DNA from 2 places in the Isoptericola sp. NPDC056134 genome. Region 1 is predicted to be linked to the other one. Evidence: predicted binding sites of a transcription regulator. Region 1 holds the regulator's gene; the other holds the start of a gene.

Region 1 (7,868 bases):
GCCACCGCGCTGGAGCTGAACGTCTTCGGCCGCAACGCCGCCGCCGTCGCGCTGTACGACTCCGCCGGGTACGCCGTCGTCACGCAGCAGATGCGCAAGGCGCTCTGACGGTTCGGCGGGGGCCGAAGCGTCCCGCCCCGATGCTGGGGGCATGAGCCAGACCGCCGCTGCCTCCGTGCGAGACCCCGGGCCCCAGGGCGCCCCGTCGTCGCACGTGACCATCGACCCACCGGTGCTGTACGTCGGCACCCCGATCGCGCTGGTCACCACGACCAGCCCCGACGGGTCGGCGAACATCGGCCCGATGTCGTCGGCCTGGACGCTGGGGCGCACGGTCGTGCTGGGCTGGGGCGCCGGCTCGCAGACGCTCGCGAACCTCGAGCGCGAGGGGGAGTGCGTGGTCAACTTCCCGCACGCCGACCGCTGGTCGCAGGTGGAGGCGATCGCGTTGTTCAGCGGCAGCGACCCGCTCCCGCCGCACAAGGAGGGCCTCTTCCGCAGCGCGGGGGACAAGTGGACACCCGGCGGCTTCACCGCGCAGCCGTCCACGCTGGTGCGCCCGCCGCGCATCGCCGAGTGCGCGATCCAGTGCGAGGCGGAGGTGCAGGCGGTCCACGCCCCCGCGGGTCCTGACGGCGAGGACTTCCGCATCGTCGAGGTCTACGTGCGCGCGGTCCACGCGGACCGGGCCGTCGTGGACACCGTCACCGGGCACGTCGACACGGGCGCGTGGTCGCCGGCCCTCTACGTGTTCCGCGAGTACTTCGGTACCGGCGCCCGCCTCGGGCGGACCCGGCGCCGCTGACCGTTCCCGGCCGGGTCAGCCGTCCCGGGTGCCGGCCTCGCCGCCGACCGCGGCCACCAGGTGCGCCGCCACGGCGGCGGCGTTGGCGCGCAGGACGCCGGCCGGCACGTCGGGCAGGTTCTCCGCCCAGTCCAGCAGCGGCGACCCGCGGAGCTGCAGCACCCGGGCGGGCCTGCCGAGGAACGCCAGGTGCAGGTGCGCCCCGCCGTCGCCCCACTTGGCGAGCTGCACGCGGCCCACGCTCGGCAGCGCCTCGACGGCGGCCGACACCGCGACGATCAGCTGCCCCATCTCGGCCGCGAGGTCCGCGGGCACCGACGGCAGGTCGCAGTGCGTGGCGACGGGCACCAGGGTGAGGAGCACGGGCAGGCTCTGCGCGAGGTCCGCCGTGAGCACCCACCGCTCGTTGCGCCAGACCCAGCCCTCGAACCGGGCCGTCCGTTCCTCGGGGGTCCCGGCGCACCAGCAGTCGGCGGGATCCTCGCCGCGCCGCGGCGGCTCGGCGTCGGCCAGCGGGCGCAGGGGCTTCATCCGGAGGGAGTCCGCCTCGTACGGGTAGATGTCCCAGCCGGGCATCTCCTCGACGGCGACCGGCAGCCGCCCGTCCGGGCCGGTCTGCGCGGCGACGCGGGCGTAGTACTCCTCGGCGGACTCGGGGTGCATGGGGCGATCCCACCACAGGCCCGGCGATTCTTGCCGTGACCGTTCTCCGCGCGACACTGGGGGGAGCACTATCTGCCAAGACGAGGAGTACCAGGTGCCCCAGGGAACAGTCCGATGGTTCGACGCCGACCGCGGGTTCGGCTTCATCGACCTCGGGAACGAGGCCGAGGACCTCTTCGTGCACGCGTCCGAGATCGTCGGCGAGGACGGGCCGAAGCAGCTCCGCGAGGGGCAGACCGTGGAGTTCGAGGTGGGCGAGGGCGACCGTGGCCCGCAGGCGCGACGCGTCCGCGTCACGGGCGACCGGGCCGCCGACGCCCCGGTGGGCGTGCTCGGCACCGTGAACTGGTACGAGCCGACCAAGGGGTACGGCTTCGTCACGCCCGACGACGGCGGCGTCGAGATCTTCGTGCACAGCTCGGCGATCGTCGGGGGCGGGGTGATCGCGGAGGGCCAGCGGGTCGCGTTCATGGTCGTCGAGGGGGAGAAGGGTCCGCAGGCTGACCACCTGCTGCCGCTCGCGTCGGAGGCGGCGCGGCCGGCCTCCGACGGCGGGGACGGCACCGTCTCCTGGTTCGACGACACCAAGGGCTTCGGGTTCATCGCTCCTGACGCGGGCGGCGCGGACCTCTTCGTCCACGTCAACGCGCTCGGCCCGGGCTTGAGCTCGCTGGCCGAGGGCGCGCGCGTGACGTTCGACGTCGTCGACGGCGACAAGGGGCCGAACGCCCGCGACGTGCGGCTCGTGCGCGGCTCCGGGGGCGCGCACGGGGCCACCGGGCGTGACCGTGACCGGGGGGACCGTGGCCGGTCGGGCCGTCCCGCGGCGTCCGGCGGTCCGGTGCGCGGCGGTGAGGGCACCGTCGCGCGCTACGACGCGGACCGCGGCTTCGGCTTCATCACCCCCGACGCCGGGGGCGCGGACCTGTTCGTGCACGTGTCGGTCTTGCAAGGCGGCGAGTACCTGGAAGAGGGCGACCGGGTCCGGTTCAAGGTGCGCCAGAGCGACCGCGGGCCGCAGGCCGACCGCGTCGAGCTGATCTGAGCGCGAGCCGGCCGGAGCATCCGCCCCGCTGTTCGCTCACAGCGAACAGCGGGGTCTGCCTGCGGGAATATCGACGCCCCGAGCAAGGTTGAGCCAAGCAGACTCAACTTTGGCGCCCGCGGTTTGCGAGGCGGGGAGGCCGAGATTTACGTTGAGTGCAGTTGACTCAACCTCGGGTGCACAGGCGCCCGGACGTACGCATGGAGGCAGCACATGGCTCGAGCAGTCGGTATCGACCTGGGTACCACCAACTCGGTGGTCGCCGTCCTGGAGGGCGGCGAGCCCACCGTCATCGCGAACGCGGAGGGGTCGCGCACGACGCCGTCCGTCGTCGCGTTCTCCAAGACCGGCGAGGTCCTCGTCGGTGAGGTGGCCAAGCGTCAGGCGGTCACCAACGTCGACCGCACCATCTCGTCGGTCAAGCGCCACATGGGCACCGACTGGTCGGTCGAGATCGACGACAAGAAGTACACCGCGCAGGAGATCTCCGCGCGCGTGCTCGGCAAGCTCAAGCGCGACGCCGAGGAGTACCTGGGCGAGCCCGTCACCGACGCGGTCATCACCGTCCCGGCGTACTTCAACGACGCCGAGCGCCAGGCGACCAAGGACGCCGGCCAGATCGCGGGCCTCAACGTGACCCGCATCGTCAACGAGCCCACCGCGGCGGCTCTCGCCTACGGCCTGGAGAAGGGCAAGGAGGACGAGCTCATCCTGGTCTTCGACCTGGGCGGCGGCACGTTCGACGTCTCGCTCCTCGAGGTCGGCAAGGACGAGGACGACTTCTCCACCATCCAGGTGCGCGCCACGTCCGGCGACAACCGCCTCGGCGGCGACGACTGGGACCAGCGCATCGTGGACCACCTCATCAAGCAGGTGAAGAACAGCGCGGGCGTCGACCTGTCCAAGGACAAGATCGCCCTGCAGCGTCTGCGTGAGGCGGCCGAGCAGGCCAAGAAGGAGCTCTCGTCCGCGACGAGCACCAGCATCTCGATGCAGTACCTGTCGATGAGCGAGAACGGCCCCGTCCACCTGGACGAGAAGCTCACGCGGGCGCAGTTCCAGCAGATGACGCAGGACCTCATCGACCGCACCAAGGCGCCGTTCCACGCGGTCATCCGCGACGCCGGCATCTCGGTCTCCGACATCGACCACGTCGTGCTGGTGGGTGGTTCCACCCGCATGCCGGCCGTGACCGAGGTCGTCAAGGAGCTCACCGGTGGTCGCGAGCCCAACAAGGGCGTCAACCCGGACGAGGTCGTCGCCGTGGGCGCGGCCCTGCAGGCCGGCGTCATCGGCGGCGAGCGCAAGGACGTGCTGCTCATCGACGTCACCCCGCTGTCCCTCGGCATCGAGACCAAGGGCGGCGTGATGACCAAGCTCATCGAGCGCAACACGGCCATCCCGACCAAGCGCAGCGAGATCTTCTCCACGGCGGAGGACAACCAGCCGTCCGTGGCGATCCAGGTCTTCCAGGGCGAGCGCGAGTTCACCCGCGACAACAAGCCGCTGGGCACGTTCGAGCTCACCGGCATCGCCCCGGCGCCGCGCGGCGTCCCGCAGATCGAGGTCACCTTCGACATCGACGCGAACGGCATCGTGCACGTGTCCGCCAAGGACCGTGGCACGGGCACCGAGCAGTCGATGAAGATCACCGGCGGGTCGGCCCTCCCCAAGGAGGACATCGACCGCATGGTGAAGGACGCCGAGGAGCACGCCGCCGAGGACAAGAAGCGTCGCGAGGAGGCGGAGACCCGCAACCAGGCCGAGGCCTTCGCGTACTCGATGGAGAAGCAGATCGCGGACAACCGCGACAAGCTCCCCGCCGAGGTCGTGACCGAGGTCGAGGCCGACATCGCCGGCGTCAAGACCGCCCTGGAGGGCGAGGACGCCGACGCGGTGAAGGCCGCGTACGAGAAGCTCGGCGCGTCCTCGCAGAAGATCGGCCAGGCGCTCTACGCCACGGCCGAGCAGGAGCAGGCCGCGGGCGACACCCCGGCGGCGGAGGACGACGCGGCCGCTGCCGCGGGCGCGACGTCCGCCCCCGACGAGGACGTGGTCGACGCCGAGATCGTCGACGACGAGGACGACAAGAAGTGACGGACGAGAACACGCAGGGGACCCCCGAGCCCGAGGGCTCGGGGGAGACCCCGTTCAGCTTCACGGACAAGCGGAAGGTCGACCCGACGTCCGGGGAGGCCCGGGAGGCGTCCGGCGCCGCCGGCGACCAGGGCGAGCCCGAGGGCGTCGACCCGCTCGCGGCGCTCGACTTCGAGCCCGAGGGCGAGGCCGCCGAGAGCGCCGAGGTCCTGGCGGCCAAGGCCGAGGCGGCCCAGCACCTGGACGCGCTGCAGCGCGAGCGGGCGTCGTTCACGAACTACCGCAACCGGTCGCTGCGCGACCAGGAGGCGGCGCGGACCCAGGGCACGCAGGATGTGCTCGCCGCGCTGCTGCCGGTGCTCGACGACATCGAGCGCGCCAAGCAGCACGCCGAGCTGAGCGGGCCCATGGCGGCCATCGCGGAGAAGCTCGACGCGTCGCTGGCGAGGTTCGGCATCGAGCGGTTCGGCGCGGTCGGGGAGGAGTTCGACCCGAACGTCCACGAGGCGCTCATGCACAACGTGGACCCCGAGGCGACGGTGACCACCGTCGCGATGGTGGTCGAGCCCGGCTACCGCATCGGCGACCGGGTCGTCCGCGCCGCCCGCGTGGGCGTCGTCGGCCCCGAGTGACACCATCCGCGAGATCGACCTGCCCGTCGTGAGACCGACCTGCCCAGGGTCGATCTCACGACGGGCGGGTCGATCTCGCGGACAATGACAGGAAGGAGGGCGTCGTGACAGGTCAGGACTGGATCGAGAAGGACTTCTACTCCGCTCTCGGCGTCCCCAAGGACGCGGACGACGCGGCCATCAAGAAGGCGTACCGCAAGCTCGCGCGCCAGTACCACCCGGACCAGAACCCGGGCGACGCGTCGGCGGAGGCGAAGTTCAAGGAGATCGGCGAGGCGTACGCCGTGCTGTCCGACTCCGAGCAGCGCCAGCAGTACGACGCCGTGCGCGCCATGGCCGGCGGCGGCGCCCGCTTCGCGGCGGGCCCGGGCGGGGGCGGCGGCAACGGGTTCGAGGACGTCTTCGGCTCGATGTTCGGCGGCGGTGCCGGCCCGAACGTGCGCTACCAGCAGTACCCCCAGGGTGGTGCGGGCGGCGGGGGCTTCGAGGACATCCTCAGCTCCATGCTCGGCGGCCAGGGGGGCTTCCGCGGCGGCCGGCAGCGCGCCGGCTTCACCACGCCGCAGAAGGGTCCGGACGTCGCGGCCGAGACCACGCTGCCGTTCCGCACGGCGGTGGAGGGCGCCACCGTCGAGTTCACGGTGGACGGCCGCAAGGTCAAGACCAAGATCCCCGCCGGGGTGAACGACGGCCGCAAGCTGCGCATCCGCGGCAAGGGGCGCCCGGGCTCGGGCGGCGGCGACGCCGGCGACCTCGTGGTCACCGTGCACGTCGCGCCGCACCCGGTGTTCACGCTCGACGGCGCCAACCTGCGCATGACGGTCCCGGTGACGTTCGCGGAGGCCGCGCTGGGCACGACGGTCGAGGTGCCGACGCTCGACGGGCACACCGTGAAGCTCAAGGTGCCGGCCGGCACGCCCACCGGGCGGGTGCTGCGGGTCAAGGGCCGCGGCGTCAGGACCACGAAGGCGCAGGGTGACCTGCTGGTCACGGTCCAGGTGGCCGTGCCGCAGAAGCTCAGCAAGAAGGCGAAGGAGGCGCTCGAGGCGTTCGCCGCCGAGAGCGACCACGAGGACGTGCGGGCGGGGCTCGCGCAGCGCGCGGCTGAATGACGCCGCGGCGGGGCGCGGGCCGACCGGCCCGGGGCGGCACCGAGGAGCGGCACCGAGCGAGGAGGTAGCGATGGTCACCGAGGACGCGCCGGTGCTGACCGTGTCGCAGGCGGCCCGGCTCGCGGGCATGCACCCGCAGACGCTCCGGCAGTACGACCGCCTCGGGCTGGTCACGCCGCGCCGCACCGCCGGCCGCGGCCGGCGCTACTCCCAGCGCGACGTCGCACGACTGCTCGAGGTGCAGCGCCTCGCGCAGGTGGAGGGCATCAACCTCGCCGGGATCCGGCGCATCCTCGACCTGCAGGAGCACGTCGCCCAGCTCGAGGGCCGGCTCGCGGCGCTCGCCCTGCAGCCCGGAGGCCGGGTGTTCACGGCCGGCACGACGGGCGACGTCGTCGTCGTGCGCCGCGGCCAGCGCGTGCGCCGCGCGGAGCGGGCCGACCTCGAGGCCGAGGAGGGCGCGCTGGTGCTGTGGCGCCCGCACCGCCGCGGCTGACGACTTTCCGCAACGCAATTCTTCGCTAATTCTCGGGGCAATGGGTAAGGCATTCCTTATTCGACCCGTCGCGAATTCGATCGCGCATTCACTGTGCAATTCCGTGCGAGAGGAATATCGTGGTCGAAGGCGGCGAGAGCCGGCGTCGAGCGGCGAGGAGCGCACCATGAGCACGCTGATGGAGATGCCCGAGGTCACCGAGTGCACGGTCGAGGGCTGCGGCTACAACCACGACCACGGCTGCCACGCCGGGGCGGTGACGATCGCGGGGCACAGCGGCGACGCGGCGTGCGCCACGTTCATCCCGCTGAGCTCCAAGGGCGGCCTCGAGAAGGTCGTCGCCCACGTGGGCGCCTGCCAGCGCGGCGACTGCGTCCACAACACCGACCTCGAGTGCGCGGCGTCGGCCATCCGCGTCGGCCCCGGCCCCGACGACGAGAGCCACGCCGACTGCCTCACGTACGCGCAGCAGTGACCCGATCCCCGGGGCGCCCCCGGGGCGGCTAGCGGGCCAGCTGCGTCAGCAGCTCGACGGCGGCGGCGTGCGACGTCGGGAGGCGCTCCACCCACACCCGGGTGGGGCGCCTCAGCACGTCCCCGAGGCCCATGAGCGCGGCGTTGCGCTCCACCACCCCGCGGGTGGCCTTGGCCAGGTCGGGCACCCCCGTGTCGCGCCGTGCGAGCACCGTGAACACGCCGTCCGTGAGGGCGGCCATCGGATGTCCCTCCCCGAAGACCTGCTCGAGGGCGCGGCCGACGGTCGCGGAGCGTGCGGCGCGGTCCCACGGGGCGAGGCCGTCGACGGCGACGTCCACGACGACGAGGCAGTGCGTGTCCGGCGCGCCCTGGTCCGCGCCGACGGCGGCGCCGTACGTCTCCCGCAGCCGCTCGGCCAGGTACTCGCGGGTGGGCAGCCCCGAACTGGGGTCGCGCAGCGCGCCGAGGGCCGGCTCTGCGTCCCGGCCTCGCACCCACCCGACGGCGACCGCGCGGATCGCGTCGGGGTCCGGCGGGCGGT
Region 2 (7,868 bases), on a different contig from region 1:
AGCGACTTGGCCAGCTCGGTCTTGCCGACGCCGGTCGGGCCGAGGAACAGGAACGACCCGGTCGGCCGGTCGGGGTCGGCCACGCCGGCCCGCGAGCGCCGCACGGCGTCGGACACCGCGCGCACCGCGGCCGTCTGGCCGATGAGCCGCTCGCCGATGACGTCCTCCATGTGCAGGAGCTTCTCCGACTCGCCCTGCAGCAGGCGCCCGGCGGGGATGCCGGTCCAGGCGGAGACCACCTCGGCGATCTCGTCGGAGCCCACCTTGTCGGCGATCATCGGCGCCTCGTGCGCGGCTGCCTCGTCGGCCCCCTGCGACGCCTCGGCCTGCTCGGCGTCGGCGAGCTCGCGCTCGACCTGCGGGATCTCCCCGTACAGCAGGCGCGCGGCGGACTCGAGGTCGCCCTCGCGCTGCAGCCGGTCGGACTCGGTGCGCAGCTCGTCAATGCGGGCGCGCAGGTCGCCGACGCGGTTGTGGCCGGCCTTCTCCGACTCCCACCGCGCGGTGAGCGCGGCCAGCCTCTCGCGCGTGTCGGCGAGGTCGGCCCGCAGCCGCTCGAGGCGCTCGGTGGAGGCGGCGTCGTCGGACTCCTTGAGCACGACCTCCTCCATCTCGAGGCGCGTGACGACGCGCTGCAGCTCGTCGATCTCGACCGGCGAGGAGTCCATCTCCATGCGCAGGCGCGACGCCGCCTCGTCGACGAGGTCGATCGCCTTGTCGGGCAGCTGGCGGCCGGTGATGTACCGGTCGGACAGCGCGGCGGCGGCCACGAGCGCGGAGTCGGCGATCGTCACCTTGTGGTGCGCCTCGTACCGCTCCTTGAGCCCGCGCAGGATCGCGACCGTGTCCTCCACGGACGGCTCGCCGACGAACACCTGCTGGAACCGGCGCTCGAGGGCCGGGTCCTTCTCGATGTGCTCGCGGTACTCGTCGAGGGTCGTGGCGCCGACCAGGCGCAGCTCGCCGCGGGCGAGCATCGGCTTGAGCATGTTGCCCGCGTCCATGGCGCCCTCGCCGCCGGCGCCCGCGCCGACGACGGTGTGCAGCTCGTCGATGAAGGTGACGACCTCGCCGTCGGACGCGGTGATCTCCTCGAGCACGGCCTTGAGCCGCTCCTCGAACTCGCCGCGGTACTTGGCGCCCGCGACCATGCCCGCCAGGTCGAGCGCGACGAGGCGCTTGCCCTGCAGGGACGTCGGGACGTCGCCCGCGACGATGCGCTGGGCCAGGCCCTCGACGACGGCGGTCTTGCCGACGCCGGGCTCGCCGATGAGCACGGGGTTGTTCTTGGTACGGCGGCTGAGCACCTGCACGACGCGGCGGATCTCGGAGTCGCGGCCGATGACCGGGTCGAGCTGGCCGTCGCGGGCGCGCTGCGTGAGGTCGCTGCCGTACTGCTCCAGCGCCTTGTACGTGCCCTCGGGGTTGGGGCTGGTGACGCGGGACGAGCCGCGGACGGCGGGCAGCGCGGCGCGCAGGGCGTCGGCGGTCGCGCCCGCCTCGGTCAGCGCCTGGGCGGCGGCGGACTGCCCGGCGGCGAGCGCGACGAGCAGGTGCTCCGTCGAGACGTACTCGTCGCCGAGCGCCTCGGCCTCCTTGGCTGCGTTCTCCAGCACGGCGCTCGTCGCGCGCGACGGCGCGGGCTGCGCGACGGCGGACCCGCTCGCCTGCGGCAGGGCGACGAGGGCCGCGCGGGCGCGCTGGCCGATCTGCTGGGTGTTCGCGCCGACGGCGTCGAGCAGGCCGACGGCGACGCCGCCCGACTGCTGGAGCAGCGCCTGCAGCAGGTGCACGGGCTCGAGCTGGGGGTTGCCCGCGGCCGACGCCGACTGGACGGCGTCGCCGAGCGCCTGCTGCGACATGGTCGTGAGCTTGATGTCCATGGGACCTCCGGGATGACGTGCGATGACACGGGAGAAACGTCTGTCGGGGGAACGCCGCCAAAGTTGAGTCTATTCCGCTCAAGTTTGATCGCAAGCCGCCCGGGGCGCCGGGTGGCTCGTGGACCGCCGCTGCGGGATGCTGGGCCGGTGACCACTCCAGCCCGCGGCCCCGTGCGCCGCCTCCGCACCGCGATCGCGGCGGTCCTGGCCGCCGTCGGCCTCCTCGCCCTCGCCGGGTGCATGAAGGTCGACATGGACATGACGCTGTCCGAGGACGACACCGTCTCCGGCTCGATCGTCATGGCCGTCTCCAACAGCCTCGCCGAGACCATGGGGATGGAGCCGGGCGAGCTGTGGAAGCAGGCGGGCGGAGAGCTGTCCCAGAACCTGCCCGAGGGCACGTCCCAGGAGCCGTACTCCGACGACGAGTACACCGGCACCCGGTACACCTTCACCGACGCCCCGATCAGCCAGATCTCGGGCGAGGGCGGCGAGGACCTCACCATCACCCGCGACGGCGACAACTACGTCGTCGACGGCACCATGAACCTCTCCGAGGGTGCCGACCAGCTGAAGTCTCTGCCGCAGAACGTCCAGGACGCCTTCGACGTCAGCCTCGCCATCACCTTCCCCGGCCCGGTCAGCGACGCCACCGGCGCCATCGACGGCAACACCGTCACCTGGACGCCGAAGGTCGGCGAGAACGCCGAGATCCACGCCGTCGGCGCAGCCACCGCGGGCAGCAGCTTCCCGTGGTGGATCGTCGGGCTCGTCGTCGGGCTGGTCGTCATCGGCCTCGTCGTGTGGTTCGTCGTGCGGAACAACCGCCGCCCCGCCCCGGTCACGGGCACCGCGGCGGGCGACACCGCCCTCGCCGCGCAGGCCGCCCCCGGGGCCGTCCCCGCCGCCGGTCCGACGCCGGAGGAGCAGGTCTTCGGCGCGCCCGCGGCTCCGGCCGCCGCACCGGGCACCGGCCCGGTCGCCGAACCGCTTGAGCCGGAGGCCGCGCCCGAGGCCGCCACGCCCGCCGGCCCCACGACCGGACCCGTCGCGGAGCCGCTGGAGCCCGGCCGCCCGGGCGAGGAGGACACCGTCCGGCAGGAGCCCGTCGGCGACGCCACCGCGCCCGAGCCCGACGTCGAGCCCGACGTCACGGGCACGACCGGCGACCGCCCCGGCGACGAGGACCGCCCGTCCGGTCCCGCGCAGGGTGCCTGACGCGCCGACCGCGCCACGCCCCGAGCCCGGGGCGTGGCGCGAGGACGTCCTCGGCCCGGAGTTCCGGGCGCGCACGCTGCCGCTGCCCGGCGGCGCGGAGGCCGTGCTGGTGCGGCACGTGCCGTCCACGCCGGACGACGACGGCGCGCCGGGCCCTCAGGGCGTCGCGCGCACGGCGGTGCTGTCCGTGCACGGGTTCGTCGACTACTTCTTCCACCCGCACGTCGCGCGCGCTGTCGCCGCCCGCGGGCACGCGTTCTACGCCGTCGACCTGCGCGGCCACGGGCGGGCGCTGGCCGCGCACGTCGCCGCCGGGCGCGACCCCAACCTCGTGGACGACCTGGCGCTGTACGCCCAGGACCTCGACGCCGCGGCCGCCGTCGTGCGCGCTGCGGGACACGAGCGGCTGGTGGTGCTCGGGCACTCCACGGGCGGCCTGGTCGCGCCCCTGTGGGCGAACGCCCGCCCCTGCCGCGCGGACGCGCTCGTGCTCAACAGCCCGTGGCTGGAGCTCAACGAGAGCTGGCTGATGCGCGGCCCGGCGACCTGGGCGATCGACGTCGTCGGGCGCGTCGCGCCACGGCTGGCCGTCGGCTCCGTCGGCGAGCACTACGGCGCCGCGCTGCACCACGAGACCGGCGGGGAGTGGGACTACGACCTGGCCTGGAAGCCGCACGCCGGCTTCCCCGCCCGCGCCGGGTGGCTGCGCTCCGTGCGCCGTGCGCAGCACCGGGTGGCCCGCGGGCTGGACCTCACGATCCCGGTCCTCGTGCTCGCGTCCGACCGGTCCGGCCCGGCCCGGTCGTGGCACGACGAGCTGGTCACCACGGACTCCGTGCTGGACGTCGCGCACATCCGCGACCGGGCGCCCCGCCTGGGCAGCGACGTCACCGTGCGGACGGTCGCCGGCGGCGCGCACGACCTCGCCCTCTCGCCGCAGCCGGCCCGCGACACGTACCTCACCACCGTGCTGGACTGGATCGAGGCGCTCCCCTAGCGCCCACGGTCGTGTCCGATTCCCGCTAGCCCACCGTCGGTGGACCGCGTGAGGATGGGGGCATGACGACGACGGCCCACCCCGACGCGCGGGAGTTCGAGGAGCGGTACCGCGCCATCGCCGCGCGGGACACCCGGTTCGACGGGCAGTTCTTCACGGCGGTCAGCTCCACGGGCATCTACTGCCGCCCGTCCTGCCCGGCGCGCACGCCGAAGCCGGAGAACGTCACCTTCTACCTCACCTCGGCGGCCGCGCACGAGGCCGGCTACCGCGCCTGCAAGCGGTGCCTGCCCGAGGCCGCGCCCGGCACCCCGGCCTGGGACCTGCGGCGCGACCTCGCCGGACGGGCGATGCGCCTCATCGCCGACGGCGTCGTGGACCGCGAGGGCACGGACGGGCTCGCGGCCCACCTCGGGTACAGCGCCCGGCACGTGCACCGCCTGCTCACCGCCGAGCTCGGCGCCGGCCCGCTCGCCCTGGCCCGCGCGCAGCGGGCCCAGACCGCGAGGAGTCTCGTCGTCGGCACCGACCTGCCGCTCGCGGACGTCGCCTTCGCGGCCGGGTTCGGCTCCATCCGGCAGTTCAACGACACGATGACCGAGGTCTTCGCCGTCGCGCCGAGCGAGCTGCGCGCCCGCGCGCGCCGCCGCCCCCCGGCCTTCCGGCACGGGATCTCCCTCGCCGGGGGACCCGGTCCCGCGGCGGATCGGGGCGACGTCGCGCGCGTCCGCCTCGACCTGGAGCTGCCGGTGCGCGAGCCGTTCGACGCCCGCGGCGTCGTCGCGTTCCTCGCGGCGCGCGCCGTCGACGGCGTGGAGGTCGCGGACCTCGACGGCGACGACGTGCGGTACGCCCGCACGCTGCTGCTCCCCCACGGACCCGGCGCGGCGGAGGTCCTGGCCGGGCCGGGCGTGGGGCCCGGCCGGGTCGCCGTGCGCCTGGAGCTCGCGTCAGCCGCCGACGTCTCGGTGGCGGTGGCCCGCCTGCGCCGGCTGCTCGACCTGGACGCCGACCCGGCCGCCGTCGACACGGCCCTCGCCGACGACCCGGCCCTGGCGCCGCTCGTCGCCCGCAGGCCCGGCCTGCGCCTGCCCGGCACGGTGGACCCGCACGAGATCGTGGTGCGCGCCATCGTCGGGCAGCAGATCAGCGTGGCCGCCGCGCGCACGCACCTCGGCCGGCTCGCCGCCGGCGCGGGCACCCCGTACGCCTCCGCGGTCCCCGGGCTCACGCGCCTGTTCCCGACGGCGGCCCAGGTCGCGACCGCGGCGGCGGACCACCTGCGCCTGCCCGCGCGGTCCGTCGCGACGGTCGTCGACACCGCCGGCGCCCTCGACGACGGCACCCTCGCCGTCGGGGTGGGCGACGACGGCGACGCGCTGCGCACCGCGTTCGTCGCGCGCCGCGGGATCGGACCGTGGACGGCCGCCTACGTGGCGATGCGCGTGCTGCGCGACCCGGACTCCTGGCTCGACGGCGACGTCGCGCTCCTCGCGGGCGCGGCCGCGGCCGGCGTCGACCTGGGCCTGCCCGACGACGCCCCGCGCGCGGCCCGGTCGCGCGCGCTCGCCGCCCGCGCCGGGCGTTGGGCGCCGTGGCGCTCGTACGCCGCCCTGCACCTGTGGCGCGCCGCCCTCCCGCCGACCAGGCAGTGACGCACGTTCTCAGCCCGCACCCCGAGCTCGAGCGCAGGCTCGGCACCCGACCTCCCGGAGGAACCATGTCCGCCCGCACCACCACCCTCAGCACGCCCGACGGTCCGTTCACCGTCGTCGTCGACCCGGACGGCACGGTCCTCGCGTCCGGCTGGACGACGGACGCCGACGCCCTCGTCGGTCTCGTCCACCCCGACGTCCGGCCCACGGCCACGACGCCCGTGCCCGACGACGACCCCGCGGTCGCCTCTGCCGTCGCCGCGGTCCGCGCCTACTACGCGGGGGACGTGCGCGCGATCGACGCCGTCCCCGTCCGCCAGGTCTCCGGCCCGTACCGCGCGCACGCGTGGGACGTGCTGCGCACCGTCGACGCCGGGGACCCCGTGACGTACACCCGCTACGCGGAGCTGTCCGGCCGCCCTGCGGCCGTCCGCGCGGCGGCCGGCGCGTGCGCGATGAACGCCGCCGCCCTGTTCGTCCCGTGCCACCGGGTGCTGCGGACCGACGGCAGCCTCGGCGGCTTCCGCTACGGCCTCGACGTCAAGCGCAGCCTGCTCGCCCACGAGGCCCGCCACGCCGGCTGAGCCCGCGACCCGCGACGACGTCAGAGCGACGGCTCCTCCGGCGTGGACACGGTGAACACCGCGCCGGCGATGACCGGCACCCGCGTCGCCGCCCGCTCGAGGTCGTCCAGGCGCCGCGCGACGGTCTCCTCCGGCTCGTTGCCGCTGAGGTCGACGCTCGCCACCAGGTACAGCGACCGCGGCCCCACGTACTCGAGCCGCAGGTAGGTGACCCGCTCCACCTGCGGCATCGTGACGAGGTGCGCGAGCACGGCGGACCGGGTCTCGGGCCGGGCCGCCTCGCCGACGAGGAAGCGGCGGTTGCGGTCCACGAGCACCAGGGAGACGACGGCCAGCACGACGCCGACGACGATCGAGCCGACGGCGTCGGGCACGGGCGACCCGGTGAGCTGGTGCGCGAGCACGCCCCCGAACGCGACGACGAGGCCGACGAGCGCGGCGGCGTCCTCCGCATAGACGGCGCGCAGCGTGGGGTCGGAGGTGACGAGCACGTGGTGCAGGACGTCGTGCTCGGCCTTCTTCGCCTCGGCCCGCGCCTGCCGGCTGGCCTGCAGGAACGAGATCCCCTCGAGCACGAACGCGATGCCGAGCACGGCGTACGCGACGCCGAAGTCGCTCGCGGGCTCGGGGTGCACCAGCTCCTGGATGCCGTGCGTGATGGACACGCCGGCGCCGACGGCGAACAGCCCGATGGCGGCGAACATCGACCACACGTAGGCCTCGCGGCCGAAGCCGAGCGGGTGCTCGCGGTCGGCGGGGCGGCGCGAGCGGCGGTCGGCGACGAAGAGGAACACCTCGTTCCCGGTGTCCGCCCAGGAGTGCACGGCCTCCGCCAGCATCGACGCCGACCCGGTGACGACCGCCGCCACCGACTTCGCGACGGCCACGAACGCGTTCGCGGCGAACGCCACGACGACCGTGAGGGTGCTCTCGCCGCCGGAGTGCGCGTCCTGCACGACGCGCGGGCTGGCGAGGGGCTCCGGCGGCGCGGCGGCGGGATCGGTCTCCGCGGGGTGCGCGAGAGCGGCGAACGGGTCGGGCGCGGCGGCGGGGTCGGGCTCGGCTGGTGCCATGCGCCCGGTCTATCAGCCGCGGGTCAGTCGGGCTCGCCGAACTCGTTGGGGCGCAGGTCGTCGGGGTCGACCTTGCCCGTGCGGAACCCCGCGCGGCCCACCATGTGCGCGGCGACGGGCGACGTGACGAGCTGGAACGCGACGACCAGCACGAGCATCGCGACGGCCGACCAGCTGCGCACCCGGAGCGCGAGCGCCGTGAGCAGGAGGATGAGGCCCAGCACCTGCGGCTTCGTGACGGTGTGCATGCGGGCCAGCAGGGACGGGAAGCGCACGAGGCCCAGCCCGGCGCCGAGCGTCAGGAACGCGCCGGCGAGCAGGCAGACCGCGGCGACGGTGTCGGCGACCGTCGTCCACACCCCCGGGTCGACGTGGGTCATCGCTGGCCACCCTCCGCGCTCTCGGCGTCGTCCTCGGCATCGACGCGCGCCCCGTCGCGCTGCTCGTGCCGTTGTTCC

What was found. The regulator HspR, encoded in region 1, represses chaperone genes until heat shock. The targets are predictions, from matches to a motif close to AAGTTGAGTCNNNNNGACTCAACTT.
Region 2: the regulator HspR is predicted to act here: its motif matches at 1,944-1,968, upstream of ACFCZN_RS18400 (LppM family (lipo)protein).

What each region holds. Positions count from the first base shown of each region.
Region 1 covers NZ_JBHJVM010000035.1:1,521-9,388, reverse strand. Annotated here, with positions in the region: gene ACFCZN_RS20095 (GNAT family N-acetyltransferase) at 1-108, shown strand, start outside; gene ACFCZN_RS20090 (flavin reductase family protein) at 152-805, shown strand; gene ACFCZN_RS20085 (hypothetical protein) at 821-1,468, opposite strand; gene ACFCZN_RS20080 (cold-shock protein) at 1,563-2,513, shown strand; gene dnaK (molecular chaperone DnaK) at 2,727-4,610, shown strand; gene grpE (nucleotide exchange factor GrpE) at 4,607-5,242, shown strand; gene ACFCZN_RS20065 (DnaJ C-terminal domain-containing protein) at 5,347-6,354, shown strand; gene ACFCZN_RS20060 (heat shock protein transcriptional repressor HspR) at 6,425-6,850, shown strand; gene ACFCZN_RS20055 (DUF1540 domain-containing protein) at 7,017-7,325, shown strand; gene ACFCZN_RS20050 (hypothetical protein) at 7,354-7,868, opposite strand, start outside.
Region 2 covers NZ_JBHJVM010000026.1:797-8,664, forward strand. Annotated here, with positions in the region: gene clpB (ATP-dependent chaperone ClpB) at 1-1,883, opposite strand, end outside; gene ACFCZN_RS18400 (LppM family (lipo)protein) at 2,031-3,101, shown strand; gene ACFCZN_RS18405 (alpha/beta hydrolase) at 3,094-4,098, shown strand; gene ACFCZN_RS18410 (AlkA N-terminal domain-containing protein) at 4,161-5,753, shown strand; gene ACFCZN_RS18415 (methylated-DNA--[protein]-cysteine S-methyltransferase) at 5,819-6,337, shown strand; gene ACFCZN_RS18420 (cation diffusion facilitator family transporter) at 6,358-7,410, opposite strand; gene mnhG (monovalent cation/H(+) antiporter subunit G) at 7,434-7,790, opposite strand; gene ACFCZN_RS18430 (monovalent cation/H+ antiporter complex subunit F) at 7,787-7,868, opposite strand, start outside.